DNA from 4 places in the Bradyrhizobium sp. SZCCHNR2028 genome. Region 1 is predicted to be linked to each of the others. Evidence: predicted binding sites of a transcription regulator. Region 1 holds the regulator's gene; each other region holds the start of a gene.

The links. Region 1 encodes PhoB, which activates phosphate uptake and scavenging genes when phosphate is short. Its sites were predicted from a motif close to TGTCATNNANCTGTCAT; they were not measured.
Region 2: the regulator PhoB is predicted to act here: its motif matches at 2,210-2,226, upstream of QX121_RS23965 (DUF47 domain-containing protein).
Region 3: the regulator PhoB is predicted to act here: its motif matches at 1,500-1,516, upstream of phnC (phosphonate ABC transporter ATP-binding protein).
Region 4: the regulator PhoB is predicted to act here: its motif matches at 1,940-1,956, upstream of QX121_RS10360 (alkaline phosphatase D family protein).

What each region holds. Positions count from the first base shown of each region.
Region 1 covers NZ_JAUHJF010000002.1:182,692-186,574, reverse strand. Annotated here, with positions in the region: gene QX121_RS04020 (trypsin-like serine protease) at 1-702, opposite strand, end outside; gene phoB (phosphate regulon transcriptional regulator PhoB) at 848-1,555, opposite strand; gene phoU (phosphate signaling complex protein PhoU) at 1,572-2,288, opposite strand; gene pstB (phosphate ABC transporter ATP-binding protein PstB) at 2,319-3,140, opposite strand; gene pstA (phosphate ABC transporter permease PstA) at 3,137-3,883, opposite strand, start outside.
Region 2 covers NZ_JAUHJF010000017.1:71,962-75,844, forward strand. Annotated here, with positions in the region: gene QX121_RS23950 (ABC transporter substrate-binding protein) at 1-213, shown strand, start outside; gene QX121_RS23955 (branched-chain amino acid ABC transporter permease) at 291-1,154, shown strand; gene QX121_RS23960 (branched-chain amino acid ABC transporter permease) at 1,156-2,124, shown strand; gene QX121_RS23965 (DUF47 domain-containing protein) at 2,268-2,912, shown strand; gene QX121_RS23970 (anion permease) at 2,927-3,883, shown strand, end outside.
Region 3 covers NZ_JAUHJF010000002.1:557,215-561,097, forward strand. Annotated here, with positions in the region: gene QX121_RS05835 (alpha-D-ribose 1-methylphosphonate 5-triphosphate diphosphatase) at 1-789, opposite strand, end outside; gene QX121_RS05840 (chloramphenicol acetyltransferase) at 786-1,448, opposite strand; gene phnC (phosphonate ABC transporter ATP-binding protein) at 1,630-2,439, shown strand; gene phnD (phosphonate ABC transporter substrate-binding protein) at 2,519-3,451, shown strand; gene phnE (phosphonate ABC transporter, permease protein PhnE) at 3,547-3,883, shown strand, end outside.
Region 4 covers NZ_JAUHJF010000005.1:25,724-29,606, reverse strand. Annotated here, with positions in the region: gene QX121_RS10365 (response regulator) at 1-252, shown strand, start outside; gene QX121_RS10360 (alkaline phosphatase D family protein) at 298-1,869, opposite strand; gene QX121_RS10355 (TAXI family TRAP transporter solute-binding subunit) at 2,009-3,355, opposite strand; gene QX121_RS10350 (4a-hydroxytetrahydrobiopterin dehydratase) at 3,616-3,883, shown strand, end outside.

The DNA.
Region 1 (3,883 bases):
GTATTGCGCGACGGTGACGACGCCGATCGACGACGCCGGCCAGGAGGTGGGATCGACGACCTCGCCGATGTGGCGATCGAGCCCGAGCAATTGCTCCGGACGCGGAGTGGCAATGCCCGCATCCGCCGATTCCGGTTTCGGCTGCCAGGACGCAATGGCGCTCTGGGCCTGGACGCGCTGCGGCTCGGTCAACCTGACCCGCTGCACGTCGCGGCCGGCCGATCGCACGCCACTACGGCCCGCCATCACCAGCCAGGCATAGCCCTGCACGACGTCCTGTTTCACACCGCGGCCGTCGAGCAGCATCAGGCCGAGCATGTATTGCGACTGGGCGAAGCCCTGCGCCGCCGCGCGGCTGAACCAGCGACTGGCTTCGCCGTAGTTCGAGGCAACACCCTCGCCATTGACGTAGGCGATGCCGAGATGATGTTGCGCGACGGCGAGCCCCCGATCGGCGGCCTTGCGGTACCAGGCCAGCGCCTCGCTCGGATTACGCGGCACGCCCCAGCCGAACGCCTGCATGAAGCCGACGTCGAACTGCGCCCGCGCATCGCCCTTGGCGGCCAGCGGCAGCAGCCGTCGCATCGCCGCCGCATGCTGCCCGTTGCCTGCCGCCGCGACCGCGTCCTCGAGCTCGGCGGCCGGGGCGCCCGCCAGGCTGCCGAGCAGCACGGCAAGAGATATGATGATGGTCTTGATCAAGGGCGTCCGCTGGGACCGAAACATCGTGACGGGCCACGAAGCAGACACGATCAAGACGGCGGCGGCGTGGCGGAAAGCGGACCGCGATCTCCTCAATCGGGCCCGCTCGCGCCTCACACCTTCTTCATCCTCACGCCCATCGCCCTTACACCTGCTCGCTCTTGGCGAAGCGATCATCGAGCGCATAACCGGCGCCGCGCACGGTGCGGATCGGGTCCTGCTCGCGGCCGGGATTGAGCAGCTTGCGCAGGCGGCCGATATGGACGTCGACGGTGCGCTCGTCGATGTAGATGTCGCGGCCCCAAACGCTGTCGAGCAGCTGTTCGCGGCTGAACACGCGGCCGGGGTGCTCGAGGAAGAATTCGAGCAGGCGGTATTCGGTCGGGCCGAGATCGATCGGCCGCCCCGAGCGCGCCACGCGGCGTTTCTCGCGGTCGAGCTCGATGTCGCCATAGGACAGCACGGTCGCCAGCCGCTCCGGGCTCGCCCGCCGCAGCAGGCCTTTCACGCGCGCCAGGAGCTCCGGCACCGAGAACGGCTTGACGATGTAGTCGTCGGCGCCGGTGGCGAGTCCGCGCACGCGCTCGCTCTCCTCGCCGCGCGCCGTCAGCATGATGATCGGCAGTTGCCGGGTCTCGGAGCGCGCGCGCAGGCGGCGGCACAGCTCGATGCCGGAGAGGCCCGGCAGCATCCAGTCGAGCACGACGAGATCCGGAACGCGCTCCTTCAGCCGCGTGTCGGCCTCGTCGCCGCGCGCCACGGTCTCGACCTCGTAGCCTTCGGCCTCGAGGTTGTAGCGCAGCAGCGTCGTCAGCGCCTCCTCGTCCTCCACCACCAGAATTCGGGCGCCCATGTCTGAACCGTCTCTCTTAGTTACCGGGAATCGTCGTCGCGAAGCTCGTCATGTCGCCCTTCGGGCGCTTGTCCATGATCTGCTGGCCTTCGATCATATAGAATACAGTCTCGGCGATGTTGGTCGCGTGATCGCCGATGCGCTCGATGTTCTTGGCGCAGAACATCAGGTGGATGCAGAACGAGATGTTGCGCGGATCCTCCATCATGTAGGTCAGGAGCTCGCGGAACAGCGAGGTGCAGATGGCGTCGACTTCCTCGTCGCCCTTCCACACCGTCATCGCCGCCGGCAGGTCATGCGCGGCATAGGCGTCCAGCACCGTCTTGACCTGCGACTGCACCAGATCGGTCATGTGCTCGAGGCCGCGGATCAGCTTCAGCGGATGGAAGTCGCTCTCCAGCGCCGCGACGCGCTTGCCGATGTTCTTGGCGAGGTCGCCGATGCGCTCCAGATCGGTCGCCACGCGCATCGCGCCGACGATCTCGCGCAGGTCGACCGCCATCGGCTGGCGACGGGCGATCGTGAGCACGGCGCGCTCCTCGATGATGCGCTGCAGCTTGTCGACCTCGGCGTCGGTGGCGACCACCTTCTGGCCGAGCGCGATGTCGCGCCGCACCAGCGCATCGACGGAATCGACGATCAGCCGCTCCGCGAGGCCGCCCATCTCCGATACCAGACGGGTGAGGTCCTGCAGATCGCTGTCGAACGCCTTGGCGGTATGTTCACTGGCCATGATGATCTCCTGAAGACAATGTCGTCGGCGTCAGCCGAACCGGCCGGTGATGTAATCCTGGGTCCGCCGATCACTCGGCGAGGTGAAGATCTTGCTGGTGTCGTCGAACTCGATCAGCTCGCCGAGATACATGAAGGCGGTCTTGTCGGAGACGCGCGCCGCCTGCTGCATGTTATGCGTCACGATGGCGATCGTATAGTTTTCGGCGAGCTCCTGGATCAGCTCCTCGACCTTGGCGGTCGAGATCGGATCGAGCGCCGAGCACGGCTCGTCGAACAAGATCACCTCCGGCCGGACCGCCACGGTGCGCGCGATGCACAGCCGCTGCTGCTGGCCGCCGGACAGCGACAGGCCCGAGGCGTTGAGCTTGTCCTTGACCTCGTTCCACAACGCGCCGCCGCGCAGCGCCTTCTCGACCCGGTCGTCCATCTCCGACTTCGAGATCTTCTCATAGAGGCGGATGCCGAAGGCGATGTTCTCGTAGATCGTCATCGGAAACGGCGTCGGCTTCTGGAACACCATGCCGACCCGGGCGCGCAGCAGATTCAGATCGAGCTTGGGATCGAGGATGTTGGTGTTGTCGAGCATCAGCTGTCCGGTCGCGCGCTGGCCCGGATAGAGATCGTACATCCGGTTGAAGATGCGCAGCAGCGTGGACTTGCCGCAGCCGGACGGGCCGATGAACGCGGTGACGCGGTTGGTGCCCAGCGACAGGTTGATGTTCTTCAGCGCGTGATGGTCGCCGTAGTAGAAGTTGAGGTTGCGCGCGGTCACCTTGGCCGGCGCATCCGGAAGCGCCTTGCCGTGAAGAGCGTGATTGGGCTGACTGACGGAGACGGACAGTTCGGTCATTTGGTGTTCCTCTCGGCGCCGAGAATGCGTGCACCGATGTTCAGGGCGAGCACGGCCAGAGTGATGAGAAGGGCTCCGCTCCAGGCCAGTTGCTTCCAGTAGGCATAAGGGCTCTGGACGAAATTGTTGATGGTGACGGGCAGGTTCGCCATCGTCCTGGAAAGGTTGAGGCTCCAGAACTGGTTCGACAGCGCGGTGAACAGCAGAGGCGCGGTCTCGCCGGCGACGCGGGCGGTGGCAAGCAGCACGCCGGTGATGAGGCCCGAGCGCGCCGCCCGATAGGCGATGCGGCGGATCACCAGCGAGCGCGGCAGGCCGAGCGCAGACGCCGCCTCGCGCAGCGGGTTGGGCACGAGCAGCAGCATGTCCTCGGTGGTGCGCAGCACCACCGGGATCACGATGACCGCCAATGCAAGGGAACCCGCGAGTGCCGAGAAGCCGCCCATCGGCACCACGACCGCACCATAGATGAACAGGCCGATGATGATCGAGGGCGCCGACAGCAGGATGTCGTTGATGAAGCGGATCACCGAGGTCAGGCGGTCGTTGCGGCCGTATTCGGCGAGATAGGTGCCGGCGAACAGGCCGAGCGGCGCGCCGATGCCGACGCCGATGATCGTCATGATCAAGGAGCCGACGATGGCGTTGCGCAGGCCGCCTTCGCTGGAGCCGGGCGGCGGCGTGTCGGCGGCAAAAACCTGCAGGCTGAGGCCGGCGAGTCCGTTATAGAACAGCGTGAACAG
Region 2 (3,883 bases), on a different contig from region 1:
AAGATGAAGTCGATCCCGACCGAGGATACGCTGTTCGGCAAGGGCGAGATCCAGCCCAACGGCCGCACCATCCACACCGCCTATCTGTTCGAGGTCAAGAAGCCCTCGGAGTCCAAGGGCCCGTGGGATCTCTACAAGCTGGTCGGCTCGGTACCGGGCGACCAGGCCTTCACGCCGCTCGACAAGAGCGCGTGCGCCTTGTTGAAGAAATGAACCGCTGTGGCTCCGGCGGCTGACGTCGCCGGGGCCGCCATCTTCTGGGAAACGCCGAGAGAAAACAGAACAAGACGATGCAGGCCCTCTACGCACAGCTCCTGGTCGGACTGATCAACGGCTCGTTCTACGCGCTGCTCAGTCTCGGGCTTGCCGTCATCTTCGGCATGCTCAACATCATCAATTTCGCCCATGGCGCGCTCTACATGATGGGCGCGTTCTGCGCCTATTTCCTGCTCAACCTCGGCGGCATCAATTACTGGTGGGCGCTGCTGCTGGCGCCGATCATCGTCGGCGTCTTCGGCATGATCCTCGAGCGCACCATGCTGCAATGGATCGCCGGGCTCGACCATCTCTACGGACTGCTTCTGACGTTCGGACTGGCGCTGATCATCCAGGGCGTGTTCCAGAACTTCTTCGGCTCGTCCGGCCTGCCTTATGCGATCCCGGATCAGCTCCGTGGCGGCATGAATCTCGGCTTCATGTATCTGCCGGTCTATCGCGGCTGGGTCGTCATATTCTCCCTGGTCGTCTGTCTGGCGACCTGGTTCCTGATCGAGCGCACCCGGCTCGGCGCCTACCTGCGCGCCGCCACCGAGAATCCGACATTGGTGCGGGCGTTCGGCATCAACGTGCCGCGCATGATCACGCTGACCTACGGCCTCGGCGTCGGGCTCGCGGCCCTCGCCGGCGTGCTGTCGGCGCCGATCAACCAGGTGCGGCCCCTGATGGGCGAGCACATCATCATCGTGGTGTTCGCGGTGGTCGTGATCGGCGGCATGGGCTCGATCATGGGCTCGATCATCACCGGCTTCCTGCTCGGTGTGATCGAGGGACTGACCAAATATTTCTATCCCGAGGCTTCCAACACCGTGGTCTTCGTTCTGATGGTCCTGGTGCTGCTGGTGAAGCCGACGGGTCTGACCGGACGGGCGGCCTGACATGACATCCATCACCGACACGACCCTGCCGATCACCCCGCGCGCGATGCGCGACGAGATGATCGTGTTCGTCATCATGGCGGCGCTGCTGGCGATCGTACCGTGGACCGGGCTGTACCCGTTCTTCGTCATGCAGGCGCTGTGCTTCGCGCTGCTCGCCTGCGCCTTCAACCTCCTGATCGGCTATGGCGGCCTGCTGTCGTTCGGCCACGCGATGTTCCTGGGAACGGCCGGCTACTGCAGCGCCCACGCGCTGAAGGTGTGGGGGCTGCCGCCCGAGCTCGGCATCCTCACAGGCGTCGCCGGATCGTTCGTCCTGTCGGTGATCACCGGCTACATCTCGATCCGCCGCCAGGGCATCTATTTCGCGATGATCACGCTGGCGCTGTCGCAGCTGCTGTATTTCATCTATCTGCAGGCGCCGTTCACCCATGGCGAGGACGGCATCCAGGGCATTCCCCAGGGGCGGATGTTCGGCATCCTCGACCTGTCCAGGCCGACGGTGCTCTATTACGTCGTGCTGGTCGGCTTCCTCGCCGGCTTCCTGCTGATCTTCCGCACCATCAACTCGCCGTTCGGCGAAGTGCTGAAATCAATCCGCGAGAACGAGCAGCGGGCGATCTCGCTGGGCTACAAGACCGACCATTACAAGCTGCTCGCCTTCATTCTATCCGGGACGCTGGCCGGCTTGGCTGGCGCGTTGAAGGTGTTCGTCGCCCAGAACGCCTCGCTGACCGACGTCGAGGTGGCGATGTCGGGGCAGATCGTGCTCATGACCCTGGTCGGAGGGCTCGGCACCGTGTTCGGCCCCGTCGTCGGCGCGTTCGTGATCGTCGGCATGCAGCAATATCTGTCCGGCTTCGGCCAGTGGGTGACGGTGATCCAGGGCGTGATCTTCGTCGCCTGCGTGCTCACCTTCCGCCGCGGCGTGGTCGGCGAAATCGCCCATCTGTTCAAACGGTCCCTTTAAGCCGTTGATCTGAAAAGAGATCGTCGAAAGGGCAGAAAGCGGTGGATGAACCGGCCACCGCTTCTGCTGGTGCGCGATCCGGAGTATGACAGTTCTGTGACGGGCCGGCCCTGGCCCGTTTCGGAATGGATGGATCTCGTCCCATGCTGCACTGGTTTCGCGCCGTCCTCCCGCGGGAGGAGCGGTTTTTCGATTTGTTCGCCCGCCACAACAAGGTGGTGATTCAGGGCGCCCATGCGCTGCAGGACATGCTGCAGGGCGGTGACGACATCCTCGCCCACTGCCAGCGCGTCAGCCAGTTCGAGAACGAGGCCGACAACATCACCCGCGAAGTGCTGACCGCGGTCCGCCGCACCTTCATCACCCCGTTCGACCGCGGCGACATCAAGAACCTGATCACCTCGATGGACGATGCCATCGATCAGATGCAGCAGACCGCCAAGGCCGTGGTGCTGTTCGAGGTCAAAGAGTTCGAGCCGACCATGCGCGAGATGGGCACCTTGCTGGTCGATTGCGCCAATCTGATCGGCCGCGCGTTGCCGTTGCTGCAGGCGATCGGCCAGAACGTGCCGATGATCACCGCGATCACCGAGGAGATGACCAAGCTCGAGGGCCGGGTCGACGACCTCCACGACATCGGGCTGAAGGAGCTGTTCCTCAAGCACCGCAAGGCCAATACCATGGACTTCATCGTCGGCGCCGAGATCTACGACCATCTGGAGAAGGTCGCCGACCGCTTCGACGACGTCGCCAACGAGATCAATTCGATCATGATCGAACAGGTCTAGGGTAGGGCCGCGCCGTGGACGCTCAACTCGGCCTTCCGATCCTGGTCGGCCTCATCGCCGTTGCGCTCGCCTTCGATTTCCTGAACGGCCTGCACGACGCCGCCAACTCGATCGCGACCATCGTTTCGACCCGCGTGCTCCGGCCGCAATATGCGGTGTTCTGGGCCGCATTCTTTAATTTCGTCGCGTTCGCGGTGTTCGGCCTCCACGTCGCGCAGACCATCGGTACAGGGATCATCGATCCCGCCATCGTCGACGCCCAGGTGATCTTCGCCGCCCTGGTCGGCGCCATCGTCTGGAACCTCGTCACCTGGGCGGCCGGCATTCCCTCGTCGAGCTCACACGCGCTGATCGGCGGCCTGGTCGGGGCAGGGGTCGCCAAGGCCGGCATCTCGGCCGCCGTCTGGAGCGGCCTGTCGAAGACCGTGCTCGCGATCGTGCTGTCGCCGCTGGTCGGGCTGGTGCTGGCGATGGTCCTGGTCGCGATCGTGTCCTGGGCCTCGGTGCGCTCGACGCCGTTCGCGGTCGACCGCGCCTTCCGCATCCTGCAATTCGCCTCGGCCTCGCTGTATTCGCTCGGCCATGGCGGCAACGACGCGCAGAAGACGATGGGCATCATCGCCGTGCTGCTGTATTCGCAGGGCCATCTCGGCAACGAGTTCACGGTGCCGTTCTGGGTCGTGCTGTCGTGCCAGGCGGCGATGGCGCTGGGCACCCTGATGGGCGGCTGGCGCATCGTCCGCACCATGGGCCTGCGCATCACCAAGCTGAACCCGATGCAGGGTTTCTGCGCCGAGACCGGCGGCGCGATCACGCTGTTCCTGGCGACCTTCCTCGGCGTGCCCGTCTCGACCACCCACACGATCACCGGGGCCATCGTCGGCGTCGGCGCCGCCCGCCGCGCCTCCGCGGTGCGCTGGAACGTGGCCGGATCGATCGTCTATGCCTGGGTCTTCACGATTCCGGCCGCG
Region 3 (3,883 bases), 370 kb from region 1:
GCCCCCTTGAGCGGCCTCGCGCGCGGTCTCCTCGTTGACCGGAAACTCTGCGATGGTCACCCCCTGGCTGCGAAACGCCTTGCGCATGGCCGGGCTGTCGTCGTCATGCGACAGCATGCGGACACCAGCCTTGCGTGCGATGTCGGCCAGCCGCGCGATCGAGGCCGGAACGGCATCGGCGCGAGCGGCGATGCGCGCAACCAACCGGTCGAACTCCGCGCCGGGCAAGCCGGTGCGGTCGACCATGCGCTGGCGCTTGTGCGGCTTGTCCAGACTCGCCACCGTCGAATCCATGTGGTCGTTGAAGGCGAACAGGTCGACGCGCCGGTCGGCGAGCCACCGCCCGACCTCCTCCTCGTCGTCGAGATTGAAGGTCTCGTGGCGCAGATGGAAGCGCGTGTCGGCTGCGAGCCGCGGGCGCAGCGCTTCGATCGATTCGAGTAGGCGCCGCGCATTGTCGGCGCTGCGCAGGCCCGGCTCCCATGACCAGGTCGTCGCGTGAAAGACCGTGGTGATGCCATTGCTGATGGCCTGGCGGTCGCTGTCGATCAGCGCAACGTCTGTCGGGAAATCGACCCCGGCGCGCGGCATCATCTGGCGCTCGAACGCATCGCCGTGGATGTCGACGATGCCGGGGAGCACGGTGAGCCCCTCCACATCGAGTTCGAGACCCGACCGGCGTCCCGGTGTCCCGATGCCAGCGATCACGCCGCCGGATATGATCAAGGAAGTGTCTACGAGGTCGGTATCGACGAGGCAGCGGCCCCGCGAGATGGAGATATCGGTCATGGGGCGGCACTCTGCCGCACCGCGACGCGCGCGTCGAGGGCAGCCTCGTATTTGTCGAGAAACGCAGTGATCGCGAGCTTGCGGAAATCCGGCAGCGCCGCGCGCAGCGCCTCGTGATTCCAATCCCACCACGCCAGATCCAGCAGCCGCTGCTCGACCTCGCGCGGAAACCGGCGCTTGATCGGCCGCGCCGGATTGCCGGCGACGATGGTATAGGCCGGAACGTCCTTGGTCACGATGGCTCCGGCCGCCACGACCGCGCCGGTGCCGATGTTGCGGCCCGGCAGCACGATCGCGCCATGGCCGATCCAGACATCGTGTCCGATCTGGACATGATGCTCTCTCCGCCAGGCGAAGAACTCCACATCGTCCGGCTCTCCTGGAAAATAGGCGCTGGCGCGATAGGTGAAATGGGCCTGCGTCGCCCGCTGCATCGGGTGGTTGCCCGGATTGATCCGGGTCATCGCCGCGATCGAGCAGAACTTCCCGATCGTCGTGTAGGTGATCTGGGAATCGTTGACCACATAGGAGTAGTCGCCCATCGTCACCTCCTGCAGGATGGTGCGGGCGCCGACCTCACAATAGGCGCCAAGCGTCACGTCCTGGAGCTTGGCCGAAGGGTCAACGGTTGGTTCAATTGAAAGCGACTTGCCGGCCATCTCACGTCCTGACTCTACTCTCTACATCTGTGAAGGTGTCGGATCTCCCCTATGACAGGCGCGTGACATCTGCATGACTGCAACCGGCGTGTGGACGAGTGCGGCGCTGCGGTGTCGCTGTCACATAACTGTAGAATCCAGACGCTAGCGATAGGCCAGAGCGAGGCGTCTGGAGAATTCAATGCTGGTGGTGGATGGCCTGACGTGCCGTTTTGGCATGAAAGCCGCAGTCGACAATGCATCCTTCTCAGTTGCACCCGGCAGCTTCGTCGGCGTGATCGGGCGTTCCGGAGCCGGCAAGTCGACCCTGCTGCGGTCCATCAATCGTCTGAGCCCGGTGAGCGGCGGCCGCATCCTCTTCAAGGATCTCGATGTGACGGCGCTGCGCGGCCGCGATCTGCGGCAGTGGCGTGCGCGCTCGGCGATGATCTTCCAGCAGTTCAATCTGGTCGGCCGATTGGACGTGCTGACGAACGTGCTGATGGGGCGACTCGCCGAAATCCCGTCGTGGCGCTCGCTGGCGCAGCTCTGGCCGGCGGAGGATGTCGCCATGGCGCTGTCCGCGCTCGAGCAGTTCGACATGGCCTCCCTCGCAGCGCAGCGCGCCGATCAGCTCTCGGGCGGGCAGCAGCAGCGCGTCGCGATTGCGCGCGCGATGGTGCAGAACCCCGAGATCATTCTCGCAGACGAGCCGATCGCCTCGCTCGATCCCCGTAACACCAAGATCGTGATGGACGCGCTGCTGCGCATCAACAAGCATTTCGGCATCACCGTCGTCTGCAATCTGCATTCGCTCGATCTGGCGCGCAGCTATTGCGATCGCCTGATCGGCATGGCGACCGGACGGATCGTGTTCGACGACGTGCCGTCGGCGCTGACGGCGCAGATCGCACGTGAACTCTATGATCTCGAGGCGGACGAGGTGATGGGTTCGATCCATCCGGCACCGGCGGCAACGGTGCCGGCACTCGGCGAAGCCGCCGTAGCCTGAGATGCGGATTTCTGCAAGCTCGAGCTTCCGCATGGCGCGGGGGCGAGACCTGTTACTTACTGCAACAAGAGGGCATGTTATGATCAATCGTCGCATCGTTCTGGCGGGCGTCGCTGCGCTGGCTTTCACGGCCTCGGCGTCAGCCGAGGACTGGAAGGCGAAGTATCCTGAGCTGACCTTCGCCGTGGTCCCGGCAGAGAACGCCTCGGGTGTCACCGAGCGCTGGACGCCTTTCGTGAACTATCTCTCGAAAGAGCTGGGCGTGAAGGTGACGCTGCGTATCGCCAACGATTACGCGGCCGTGATCGAAGGCCAGCGCGCCGGCAACATCCACATCGCGAGCTATGGCTCGGCGTCGTTTGCCCGCGCCCGGCTCACCGGCGTCAAGACCGATGCCTTCGCCAACGACATCAACTCCGACGGCAGCACCGGCTACTATTCGGTGTTCTTCGTCAAGGCGAGCAGCCCGTACCGGAAGGTCGAAGACCTCAAGGGCAAGAATCTCGGCCTCGTCGATCCGAACTCAACGTCGGGCAACAACGTGCCCCGCTTCGAGCTCAACAAGATGGGCGTGACCGACGCCGAGACGTATTTTGGCAAGGTTGTCTTCACCGGCAGCCACGAGAACGCGGTGCTGGCCCTGTCTCAGGGGACTGTCGACATCGCGGCCAACCAATGGACGAGCGACAACGATTCGACGTTGGCCCAGATGCTGACCAAGGGCATGCTGAAGAACGCTGACGGTTCGCCGATGAAGAAGGACGACTTCCGCATCATTCACAAGTCGGCGCCGATCATCAACGGCCCCTACGCCTACAACACGGACCTGCCGGACGATCTGAAATCGGCGATCGCCAAGGCCTTCTTCGATGCGCCGATCAAGGACAAGGCCGCCTTCGACCGTCTCTCCGACGGCCAGAAGAAGGGCTTCCACCCTGCCACGACGAAGGACTGGGACGGCACGATCGACCTGATCAAATTCGTCGACAGCCTGCGCAAGAAGGCGTCCTGATCGACGATCCATCGATGGTGAGCCGGGTCCCGTGGGGCCCGGCTCGTCCGTTGAAGAATCCCTCACACGTCCGAACCAAGAGCAGCACGAAGCCGATGGCTGTTGCCGTTTCGATCCTTCCGAGCCAGCAGCTTGCGGCTCTGAACGAGACCTATCGGCGGGCCGTTTCGCGCCGTCGATTGCGTCTTGCCCTGTCCGCCATGGTATTCCTGGCGGTGCTCTTCGCCGCGGCCATCGGTGCCGAGGTCAATCTGCGGACGTTCTATACCTACTTCGGCAACTTCATCAGCTACTTCGATCGCATCTTCACGCTCGACGACGGGCAGCGGGTCTGGACCAATCTGCCCGAATGGTTCTGGGGCTTCAAGAAGTGGATCAAGCTGCTGGCAGAGACGCTGCTGATCAGCTACGTCGGCACGATGGCCGGAATGC
Region 4 (3,883 bases), on a different contig from region 1:
ATCGCAGCCGACGTCGCGACCGCGCTCGCCATGATCGCGGAGCGCGCCCCGCAATTCGCATTGCTCGATGTCGGCCTGGTCCGCGAAAAGAGCTTTGCGATTGCCGAGCGGCTGACGGCGCTCGGCATTCCCTTCGCCTTCTCCACCGGCTATGGCGCCGACCGCGTGCCGGCCGCGTTCGCCGACCGGCCACGGCTGCCGAAGCCTTGCCCGACCGACGCGCTGGAGGCGGTGCTGCGCCGACGCGACTAGTTGCCGTCGCAGCACGCGATCGTCTTGCCGCCGAACAACGACAGCTCAGCCGAGCTTCGGATCGAGCGTGGTCGACCACAGCGCGACGTCGGCGCGATCGCGCAGGGTCACGGTCATCTGGCCCGTGGCGCCCTCGATCTTGACGTGGCCGAAGAACTGCATGCCGGCCGATGGCGGCAGGTTCTGCTTATCGAGGCCCGGCGCCTTGATGAACCGCACCTCGGGGCCGAAGGTGTTGTCGAGCTCGTTCGGACCGAACGTGCCGGCATGCAGCGGACCGGAGACGAACTCCCAGAACGGCTCGAAGTCCTGAAACTGCGCCTTGTTCGGATCGTAATAGTGCGCGGCCGCGTAGTGCACGTCCGCCGTCAGCCACACCGTGTTCTGGATCGGCGCCGTCTTGATGAAGCGCAGGATCTCGGCAATCTCGAGCTCGCGGCCGCGCGCCGGGCCGTCCCCTTGGGCAACCGCTTCCGAGCCCTTCTTGTTGGCCGCGTCGTCATAGACGATGATGCTGAGCGGCATGTCGGAGGCGATCACCTTCCAGGTCGCGCGCGAATTGAGCAGCGCCTGCTTCAGCCAGCGCATCTGCTCCGGCCCGATGAAGTAGGACGCCGGACCATATTTGTCCTCGAGATTGGGACCGTTGGCGCCGCGGTAGCTGCGCTCGTCGAGCACGAACACGTCGAGATGAGGGCCGTAATTGATCGTGCGATAGACGCGCCCCGGCTCGATGATGCTCTCGCGCATGGGATACATCTCGTGAAAGGCGCGCGCCGCGCGGGCCGCGAGCAGCTGGATGTTGCGCTCCTTGTAGCTGGCCGGCAGCTCCTTGGAGGCCGACCAGTTGTTGGTGACCTCATGATCGTCCCACTGCACGAAGATCGGCACCTCGGCATTGAAGGCGCGGACGTTCTCGTCGAGGAAATTGTATTTGTGAGCGGCACGGAACTCGTCGAGCGTCTCGGCGACCTTCGCCTTCTCTTCCACGGTGAGATTCTTCCACACCTTGTTGTCCGGCAGCTTCACCTCGGACTTGATCGGACCGTCGGCGTAGATGGTGTCGCCGGAGTGCAGGAAGAAGTCCGGGCGGTGCTTCTTCATCGTCGAGAAGGTGAACATGCCGCCATCGTCGGGGTTGATGCCCCAGCCCTGCCCCGCCACGTCGCCGCCCCAGACGAACGAGACGTCGCGCCTGTTGCCGGGCGCGGTGCGGAAGCGGCCAAGCGCGGCCTCGCTTTCGACCGCGACATGCGAAAGGTCGCGGAACTTGACGCGGTAGAAGATGTCCTGGCCGCTGGGCAGACCGTCGATCAGCATCTTGGCCGTGAAGTCGCTTTCCGGAAGTGCGGCGACCGGAGGCAGCGTACGCGCGTCCTTGAACGACTCGGTGGTCGCCACCTCGACCAGCATCTGCGACGGCCGGTCGGCACGCGCCCAGACCACGCCGCCATCCATGCCAACGTCGCCGGACTGCACGCCATGCGTGATCTGCGGCCGGTCGGCGGCGCGGCTCAGATAGGGCATCGCCAGCGTCGTGACGCCGGCTGCGGCGGCTGTCGACAGGAAGCGGCGGCGGGACAGGGCTGTGCGCGGTCGAGGAATGCGAAGCGTCATGCGGATCTCCTGGTCGGATCGCGCGCGGGAGCAGGCGCGAGCCACGGCCCGGCAGACCTAGAAAAGATTGATGACGCTGGAATTACACGCGGCGTCTTGGGCAGTGCGCGACACCGCCGCAAGGGGAGCGTGGCAGACCTCAGGTGCCGGCGGCACGCAACTGCGCGCCGGTTCGCTGCAGATTGGCGGGCATGCTCATCAGGATGAGCTTGCGATCGGCGACCGCGTTGTGGAACTGCTCGAGCGCGATGTTGAACGCGGTCAACGCCGCGTGCTCGATCGCGCCGTCCTCGAAGCAGGTCAGCGTGTTGCGCAGGATCTCGTCGGCCTCGGCCTGGAGCTGATCGAGCTCCTCGGTCGAATCGCACTTGCGCGCGATCGTGATCATCTCCAGCAGACGATCGCGCAGCGAGGTGTTGATGGTGCGTTCGTCGCGCTTGAGATAGCCGGCGAACCACGCGCCGGCCGAGCCCATCGCCGAAAGCGCCATCAGGCTCCACCAGATGTAGTCGCTGTAGCGGTCGAGGAAGGTCTTCTCCTCGCCGTCGACGAAGGCCGCCGCGCCGGGATGGACGGGGATCGCGGCGTCCTTGTCGGTGTCCGGCGTCTCGATCTTGGCGGCAAGCGGAAATTCCGACATCAGCTGCTGGCGCACCGAGAACAGCTGATGCGTGAACGTCGAGACCGTCGATTCGGCGAGGCCCTTGCGTGCCACGATGTGGTGATTGAAGCTGATCGTCTTCACTTCATCTTCAGGGCGATCGGGCGCCCCGCCGAACGCGCCGGCCGGAATCTCGGTGGCCTCGTATTCGGGATGGTTCTGTGCGATGGCTCCGGCGGAATCGATGGCCAGGAAGGTGGGGGGGCCGCCCTCCTTGGTGGCGGCTGCGATCGCATCCGCCGTGATCTTGCTGTTGATGGGACCGGCCGCCAGATAGACATCGGCCCTCTGGCTTCGGACCGCTTCGGCGGCCTCGGTGATCGGGAATTGGACGATCTCGACCTTGCCGGGGTCGACGCCATATTGGCGCAGGATGACCTTCAGCAGGTTCGCGTTCGCCGGCGTCCGGCCGATGATGCCGACTTTGTGGCCCGCGAGCTGCGAGATCTTCGTGATCTTGGCGCCACCCTTGCGGCTCTTGCCCTTGCCGGACGAGGGCACCCAGAGGACGACGACGTTCTTGCGCAGCGTCGCTACCGCCTGTGCGTTCTTTGGGACCTCGAGGTCACCCCGCACGATCGCAAGGTCCACCTTGGCGGCGGCCAGCGCCTGCGCGCTCTCGGCGGCGCCCTCGGTCGGAACCGGCCGCAGCCTGACGGAGGCGTGCGACTGGGAAAAGGCCTGGGTCAGGGCCTGGACGACCTTCAGGTCGTCGCTGTTGGGCGGACCGACCGCGATCTTGAGCACCACGGGACGCATCGCAAAATAGTAGGCACCCGTCAAAGCGCCGACGACCGCGAGGATCCCGGCGATGACGATGAACACGGCAGGGCGCATCCGTGAGCGCTGCGCTGGCGTGGTCTGAGTATCTACCAGATTCCCGTCCTCCGGTGGTCCCAGGCCCGGGCGATGCCACAGGCGGCTTCGTCTGGCCACGTCGTCCTTCGATAGAGTTGAACTGTAGCAAATTTCTTGTCCGCCCGGCGTGACATCTGCGTCATGGTTACCATCGCACCAGTTACCGCAGGATCGGGACAGTTCCGAGTCCCTCCCGGCATGGCGCCTGTGACAAGGCTCTGATCGGGATGCGTTTTCGGCTAGTCTTGGCAACCGGACACCGGCGCGATCCAGCCGGAGGTAGCCCCGCAATCGCCCGGACGCTGCCACGTGTCCAGTCGATTGCACCACAAGAGGAGATCGAGATGCCGCAACGATTGTCGGCGGAGGCACGCGCCACCGCCCTGCGGGAGCTTCCCGACTGGTCCGAGCTGGAGGGCCGTGAGGCCATCGCCCGCACCTTCACGTTCAAGAACTTCAACGAAGCGTTCGGCTTCATGACCCGGGTCGCGCTGG